DNA from 2 places in the Pantoea anthophila genome. Region 2 is predicted to be linked to the other one. Evidence: predicted binding sites of a transcription regulator. Region 2 holds the regulator's gene; the other holds the start of a gene.

Region 1 (4,219 bases), 1.4 Mb from region 2:
TGGCGACAGTTTTGGTGTTGATAAGGTGTTTCGGACCGACGTTCTCTGAAATCGAGTTGCCGCCCCAGGAACCACAACCCAGCGTCAGAGAGGGGGCCAGTTTGAAGTTGTAGAGGTCCCCGATACCGCCCTGAGAAGCGGGCGTATTGATCAGAATACGCGCGGTTTTCATCCTGTCGCCAAAGTAGTGCACACGTTCGGTCTGGTTATCCTGGTCGGTATAGAGGCACGAGGTGTGGCCGATACCGCCCATGGCGACCAGTTTTTCTGCTTTATCTACCGCGTCGTTGAAATCTTTCGCCCGGTACATTGCCAGGGTTGGCGAAAGTTTTTCATGGGCAAAGGGTTCAGATTCGTCCACCAGCTTCACTTCGCCAATCAGGATTTTGGTGCTGGGTGGCACGCTGATGCCTGCCATCTCCGCAATTTTGAACGCGGGCTGGCCGACGATGGCGGCGTTCAGACCGCCGTTTTTCAGAATGATATTCTGCACCGCGCTCAGCTCCGCGCCCTGCAGCAGGTAACCGCCGTGGCTGGCAAAACGCTCACGCACTGCGTCGTAGACCGCATCAACCACGATGACCGACTGTTCCGAGGCGCAGATCACCCCGTTATCAAAGGTCTTGGACATCAGAATCGAGGCGACGGCCCGTTTCAGGTCGGCGGTTTCATCAATCACCACTGGCGTATTACCGGCACCGACGCCGATGGCGGGTTTACCGGAGCTGTAGGCCGCTTTCACCATGCCCGGACCGCCAGTGGCGAGGATCAGGTTAATGTCAGGGTGGTGCATCAGCTGGTTTGACAGCTCAACGGAGGGGGCATCGATCCAGCCGATAATATCTTTTGGCGCACCGGCTGCAATGGCAGCCTGCAGCACGATGTCCGCCGCTTTGTTGGTGGCATCTTTGGCGCGGGGGTGTGGCGAGAAGATAATACCGTTGCGGGTTTTCAGGCTGATTAACGCTTTAAAGATGGCGGTAGAGGTGGGGTTAGTGGTCGGCACAATGCCGCAAATCAGACCAATAGGTTCGGCGATAGTGATGGTGCCGAAGGTGTCATCGGTGGCTAACACACCGCAGGTCTTTTCATCTTTATAGGCGTTGTAGATATATTCTGACGCAAAATGGTTTTTAATGACTTTGTCTTCGACAATGCCCATGCCGGATTCGGCAACGGCCATTCTGGCGAGAGGAATACGAGCGTCTGCGGCGGCGAGGGCGGCGGCACGGAAAATGGCGTCGACCTGCTGTTGAGAAAAATTGGCATATTCACGCTGGGCTTTTTTTACACGTTCAACCAGTGCATTGAGTTCAGCGACATTCGTAACGGCCATGGTGTTCTCCTGAGGAAGTTAAACTTTTTTAGTAAACAATCCTGCGCCCTGAGTATAGTCACGCTGTCACAACGCGTCCTATCGGCCCGAAATGCATGGATTTTCAACTGTTTACTGAAAGAGTCTTGTCAGGCAGTCCGTCAGATTTTCATTGAGACTGCTAATACTTCCGTTACGAAAAGATTACCTGGTTTGGGGTAGGGTAATTTTGATGCAGATCAATTTAACCCCAAGCTGACACCTTTCAGCCGGGCTTTTTGCGCCACCTTGTTTCGAATCTGTTTGCACCATGTAAGCCGGCTTGCCATAGCGACAAAATCCAGTCTCATTCGGAACGCTGGGGGAATCCGCTATGGGTTCCGCCTTAAGTGGCATAAATAGCGGCGTATGCATCTGGCGTCTGTGCCGCTTTTCACTTACATTAGGCGCGATTTCCCCCCCTGCGTTACGGAGCCATGTCGTGAACCCTGCACTGTTAGATCTTTCAGGCTATATAAAATTCTTTGTCGGGCTGTTCGCGCTGGTTAATCCGGTCGGCATTATTCCGGTGTTCATCAGTATGACCCGCTATCAGGCGGCAGCTGAACGCAATAAAACGAATCTAACCGCCAACCTGGCGGTGGCTATTATCCTCTGGACCTCGCTGTTCCTCGGCGATGCAATTCTGCGGGTGTTTGGCATCTCGATTGACTCGTTCCGCATTGCGGGCGGGATTCTGGTCGTGACCATTGCGATGTCGATGATCAGTGGCAAGCTGGGCGAGGATAAGCAGAACAAACAGGAGAAGTCAGAAACGGCCATTCGTGAAAGCGTTGGCGTAGTGCCTCTGGCGCTTCCCCTGATGGCCGGTCCGGGTGCCATCAGTTCGACGATTGTCTGGAGCACCCGCTATCACAGCTGGCTTAACCTGCTGGGCTTTACGCTGGCGATTGCCATTTTTGCCTTGTGTTGCTGGCTGCTGTTTCGGGCCGCGCCTTTAATGGTGCGGATACTGGGACAGACCGGCATTAACGTGATTACCCGTATCATGGGACTGTTACTGATGGCCCTGGGTATTGAGTTTGTTGTTACCGGCCTGAAGTCTATATTTCCCGGATTGCTCAATTAACGCCTCACTTATTTCAGGCAGCGAAGCGTAAATCTGATCCGTAATGGTGCAATCGACGGTTTTATTGCACCATTACAATGCAATTATTCGTCACGCTTAAAAGATTCAGTCGATTATAAATTTCATTACTGCTGGCCGGTTCACAGACTTTTGTCAGCGAAATAATGTCACGATTTTCACACCATATTCTTCTGTCCTGTTTCTTCCCTCCCTCATAAACACCCGCCTGAGAGCAATAAAGCTGGATTTTTCTCACGCCAGATGCCGACTTTGGAAGATAAGTGCCAAAAACCGTGCGTATTCATGATGCAAAGCACGTCTGCACAGGGTTTCCGACTAAAACGCCTATTTTTCATATCGATATGATATTTTCAGGTCGAAAATTAACACTTCCGCTGCGTGACAACTCGTGATAAAAGAGAATTAGTTAACATTTTAGCTATTTTACTTTGGCGCCCTCTGATGGCTTCTGATAATTTCTGGCCCAGCGTGAATTTTTTTCTCCGAAAGTGCAAAGTGAGAACGCTTTTTGCTTAAGCCTGTCGGGATACTTAAAAAAGGTTGGCGTTTCGGATGACTGGGATGATGAATGTGCAGCAACAGCGGCTGACTCTCGCCGCACTGTTAATAGCGTTTCCGCCGGCTTATGCCGCCACGGTTCCTCCCGGAACGACGCTGGCCGCGCAGCAACAGATTGTGATTAACAATGGCAACGAAGTCTCTTCGCTGGATCCCCATAAAACCGAAGGTGTGCCGGAATCCAATATTATTCACAACCTGCTGGACGGTCTGGTTAACACCGATAATTTCGGTAAGGTCGTTCCCGGCGTTGCCCTGAGCTGGGAGAATCCGCAGCCCACCGTCTGGATCTTTAACCTGCGGGATGATGCTAAGTGGAGTAATGGTAAGCCGGTGACCGCCGCAGATTTTGTCTACAGCTGGCGTCGGCTGGTGGACCCTGCCACCGCATCCCCTTACTCCAGCTATCTGCAGGCCGCCCATGTTGCCGGGATCGATGCGATTTTGGCTGGTAAAGCGTCACCCGATCAGCTGGGCGTGAAAGCGCTCGATGACCACCGGCTGCAGATTATGCTGACTGAACCGGTGCCTTATCTGGTAGCCATGCTGGCGCACACAGCGCTGAAGCCGGTTTATGCACCCGCTATCAAAGAGTGGGGCGACGCCTGGACCCGGCCGGGTCACTATATCGGTAACGGTGCTTATACCTTAAGCGACTGGGTAGTGAATGAAAAAATTGTTCTGAAGCGCAATCCTCACTACTGGGACAATGCCCATACGGTGATTGAGCAGGGGACCTTCCTGCCCATCGCCTCTGAAAACAGCGATATCAACCGCTACCGCAGTGGCGGAACGGACATCACCAACAGCGCCCTGCCGCCGGAGATGTTTGGCAAGCTGCGCAGGGATCTCGGCGATGAGGTGAAGATCAGTCCGCTGCTCTGCACGTTTTATTATGAAATCAATAACAAAAAGGCGCCGTTCACCGATCCACGGGTGCGCGCCGCCCTAAAGATGACCCTCGACCGTGAGGTGATTGCCAGAAAAATTATGGGGCAGGGACAGATTCCGGCTTACAGCCTGACGCCGCCCTTTACCGCTGGTATTAAGCTGACACCGCCAGCCTGGTTTACCTGGACGCAGGCGCAACGCAATGAGGCGGCGAAAAAGCTGCTGGCAGAGGCGGGATTCAACGCCGCCAATCCGCTGACCTTCACGCTGCTCTATAACACTTCCGATCAGAATAAACGGCAGGC
Region 2 (4,219 bases):
GCGCCATTCAGTGAGAGGAGCTGCAGCGAGTAAACCGCAGTGACCGTAAAGCCAATCATCGACCAGCCATAAAACTGACGGGTAAAGCGATAGCTGATGAAGGTAATCGCCAGCATCACCAGCAGGACGACAGGTTCCGGCACCGCCAGACGCAGTGTGGCCGCCGCGACCACCAGGCCGGCAAAGGTGCCGAGCGCACGGTGCTGGATACGGACGCGGGTGGCGCTGTAGCCGTTCTGGCTGACGAACATGATCGTCATCAGAATCCAGTAGGGCTTAGGGATGTTGAAGAAGAGCGCCAGCGCGCTGCCCAGCATCAGCATGACCGCAAAGCGACCGGCAGTGCGCAGCGCTGAGGAGCGAAATGAGAGGTAGCTGCGCAGTGCCGGGAGCAGCGGCAGACGGCGCTGGCGGTCAGCCATCAGATCGCGCTGGTAAAGCGGCTTCTGGGTGCGCAGCACCCGCGCAATGCGGTTGAAGTGATAAAGGCAGAAGTGGCCCACCGGATTGTCGGGATGCTGACGGGCGATCTTCTCCAGCGCGCCAAGCTGTTTATCCATCGCAAAACGATCGGCTAACTGGTGGTAGAGAATGGTATCGGCCAGCACCCGCAGCCGGGCTGAGATGGTTTTGGCGTTCCAGCGGATCACCGCTTCAGCATGGCTCTGCTCAACCAGTTTCTGCACCTCTTCCGGCCGGTGCAGGCTGACCGAGATGTGCTCCTGCAGATCCAGCGCCACCTGAAAGGCGCGCGTCAGCCGTTTATGGCTATTGTCGCGGCTCGCCGACAGCATATGCATCTGCTGATAACAGGTGTTGATCAAATCGACCACTTTCTGCTGGCGAGCCAGCAGCGGCGGCAGGGCCTTCTCCGGATCGGTCAGCTGCGTCAGCAGGGTATATTTGGCATCGCAGTAGTTCGCCAGCTCGCGGTAGATCAGGCTCAGGCTTTCGCGCATCGGCTGCTCTTTCCACAGCCAGAACCAGAACCAGTTAAACACGCCATACCAGAGGGTGCCGCCGATATAGAGCAGCGGCGGCACATAGATGGGCATGCGGCCCGTCAGGCTCAGGGTAAAAATAGCGGCGATGAGGGTGCCGGAGAGCAGGCGGCCATGCAGCGGGCTGATCTCCCCGGTGACGCCCAGCAACAGGGGCATCGCAAACAGGATCAGCGGCAGCGGAACCGCATGCAGGGTAAGCCACTGGATCAGGAAGCTGCCAAGCGCAAACAGGCTGCCGCCCACAATCAGACGTTTGAAGAAGCGTTTATGCGGGGTATCGAGACCGGCAATGTTGCAGCAGGCGGGGACTAACGAGAACAGCAGACCTTTTTGCAGGTCGCCAGCCAGCCAGCCCAGCGCGACCGGCAGGCAGAGCACCAGCGTTTGCCGCAGGGCATAGTTCACTTCAGGGTGATAAATAATTCGACGCCACATCGGCTCAGCACAAACAATAACGGCGTGATGCGAACATCACGCCGTGGATGACAGGAATTAGCGGGTGCCGTAAACGACGATGGTTTTGCCGTGTGCAGAGATCAGGTTCTGATCTTCCAGCATCTTCAGAATACGGCCCACGGTTTCGCGTGAACAACCTACAATCTGGCCAATTTCCTGACGGGTAATTTTAATTTGCATGCCGTCGGGATGCGTCATGGCATCTGGCTGTTTCGCCAGGTTAAGCAGCGTCTGTGCAATGCGTCCGGTCACGTCGAGGAAAGCGAGGTTACCCACTTTTTCTGACGTCACCTGCAGGCGACGCGCCATCTGCGACGAGAGTCGCATCAGGATGTCAGGGTTCACCTGAATCAGCTGGCGGAATTTCTTGTAGGAGATCTCCGCCACTTCGCACGCGCTTTTTGCACGTACCCAGGCGCTGCGCTCCTGACCTTCTTCAAACAGGCCAAGCTCGCCGATGAAATCCCCCTGATTGAGGTAGGAAAGAATCATCTCTTTGCCTTCTTCATCTTTAATCAGAACCGCGACGGAACCTTTCACGATGTAGTAAAGCGTTTCAGCTTTTTCACCTTGGTGAATCAGCGTACTTTTGGATGGATACTTGTGAATATGGCAATGGGACAGGAACCATTCGAGTGTAGGGTCTGTTTGCGGTTTGCCGAGAACCATTCGCTATTATCCTCTGTTGTAATCGTGCCCAAAATACAGGGGGCAGTTTTCCCTGTCAGGCGGTGAAAGCTTCAAGCGTTTCCTTTTCAGGAAATTATTCGGGCCGCATCAGGCGCAGTGCGCATCATTCTTCCCGGCTTCGCCATCGGGTGACGAAAAATATTTTCAGCTCTGTTTGTAGCACAGCTTTTGCCGACTGTCTTCTGTTGTCTCGCTTCAGCTAAGGGCGGATTTCTCTGGATTGCTGTTTATCAGGCGAAAGCGTACTCTGGCGACAAAACAGCGTATTCCGGAGCAAAAATCATGCAGGCAAGAGTGAAATGGGTAGAAGGGATGACATTCCTTGGTGAGTCATCCTCCGGCCATCAGATCCTTATGGATGGCAATTCAGGGGATAAAGCGCCCAGCCCAATGGAGATGGTGCTGATGGCGGCGGGCGGATGCAGCGCGATCGACGTGGTATCAATTCTGCAAAAAGGCCGCAACGATGTGGCTGATTGTGAAGTAAAACTGACCTCAGAACGTCGTGAAGAGGCGCCGCGAATCTTTACGCACATCAACCTGCATTTTATCGTGAGTGGCAAAGCACTCCAGGATAAAGCGGTCTCACGCGCGGTGGATCTTTCTGCTGAAAAATATTGTTCGGTGGTCATCATGCTGGGGAAAGGGGTGACGATGACGCACAGCTATGAGGTGGTTGAGCTGTAATAGCCGCAGGTTTTTTTAAAGTTGCTGGCTGTCCGGTGTGAGGCCGTGCCTGGATGGGGGAATTCACTTTGAGACTGTGCCTGCGCAGAAAACCGGGTCGGATCGATTTGTGGTGGTTCGCTGTCAGGCCGTGCCTGCGCAGGAAACCGGGTCAGATCGGAAAGTCGCTTGAGCCAATCCATGGCCGCTCGGCCCGCGCGATTACGCACCTCATCCCTGAGGTGCGCCCGTAGCCGGGCCAACACGTTGCGTTGTTCAAAAACGCTCCCGGCGTTTTATCCGGGCGGCGGGACGCTTTCCTCTTCTGACCCGGTTCCCTGCATGATGAGCTTTCGTGTTGCTGTCAGATTCTTTGTATGCAGGTTTTGTTTGTAGCGGCCTTACTGAAACCGGATGCGGCTACCGGACATGAAGCGAAGGGAGCATACGCCTGTAGCAAAGCATAGCGGGCCAGGAATGGCGGTTTTGCGTCTTTACGAAAGGCGTATTCTCCCTGAAGCTTACTCAGCAGTAAGCCTTTATCCGCAGAAAAACCGGTTTTACATTTTTGCAAAAGGCATCTGCTGTCTGAGGGTTTTTTGCTGACCTCTTACTCTATCCGTTTACCTTCCATCAGCCGCTTCACCAGCGGGCCCATGATCAGCTCCATCGCCAGACCCATTTTGCCGCCGGGCACCACCAGCGTATTGATGTGGGAGATAAACGACCCCTGCAGCATCGCCAGCAGATAGGGGAAGTCGATATCCTCCAGTCCCTGAAAGTGGATTACCACAAAGCTCTCATCCAGTGACGGGATAGCGCGGGCGGCAAACGGGTTCGAAGTATCCACGGTCGGGACGCGCTGAAAGTTAATATGGGTGCGGGAGAACTGAGGCGTAATGAAGTTGATGTAATCCTCCATCGACCGCACCACCGAATCCATCACTGCTTCGCGTGAGTGGCCGCGCTCGCTGGTATCCCGCACCAGCTTCTGAATCCATTCAAGGTTAACAATCGGCACCACGCCCACCAGCAGATCCACCTGTTCTGCGACGTTATGCTGCGCGGTAACCACGCCGCCATGCAGGCCTTCATAGAACAGAATATCGGTGTCCTGCGGCAGCGGCTGCCACGGCGTAAAGGTGCCAGGCACCTGATTCCACGGCACCGCCTCATCATAGGTGTGCAGATATTTACGCGACTGGCCCTGTCCGCTTTGACCATACTCTTTGAAACTCTGTTCCAGCAGGCCAAAGTCGTTGGCCTCCGGGCCGAAATAGCTGACGTGACGTCCTAAATCGCGCGCTTTACGAATCGCCATATCCATTTCAGGACGGGTAAAGCGGTGAAAGCTGTCGCCTTCCAGCTCCGCCGCATGCAGATTTAGCTGCTGGAAGATTTTG

The links. Region 2 encodes CRP, which controls carbon source genes, mostly activating them, when cyclic AMP is high. Its sites were predicted from a motif close to ATGTGANNNNNNTCACAT; they were not measured.
Region 1: adhE (bifunctional acetaldehyde-CoA/alcohol dehydrogenase) is a predicted target of CRP. The motif match lies at 1,543-1,560, and genes of this name have one in related genera.

The regions. Positions count from the first base shown of each region.
Region 1 is NZ_CP110473.1:1,809,693-1,813,911, forward strand. It holds gene adhE (bifunctional acetaldehyde-CoA/alcohol dehydrogenase) at 1-1,336, opposite strand, end outside; gene OJ965_RS10935 (YchE family NAAT transporter) at 1,797-2,444, shown strand; gene OJ965_RS10940 (ABC transporter substrate-binding protein) at 3,027-4,219, shown strand, end outside.
Region 2 is NZ_CP110473.1:426,020-430,238, forward strand. It holds gene OJ965_RS04505 (YccS/YhfK family putative transporter) at 1-1,439, opposite strand, end outside; gene crp (cAMP-activated global transcriptional regulator CRP) at 1,497-2,129, opposite strand; gene OJ965_RS04515 (OsmC family protein) at 2,433-2,837, shown strand; gene OJ965_RS04520 (phosphoribulokinase) at 3,427-4,219, opposite strand, start outside.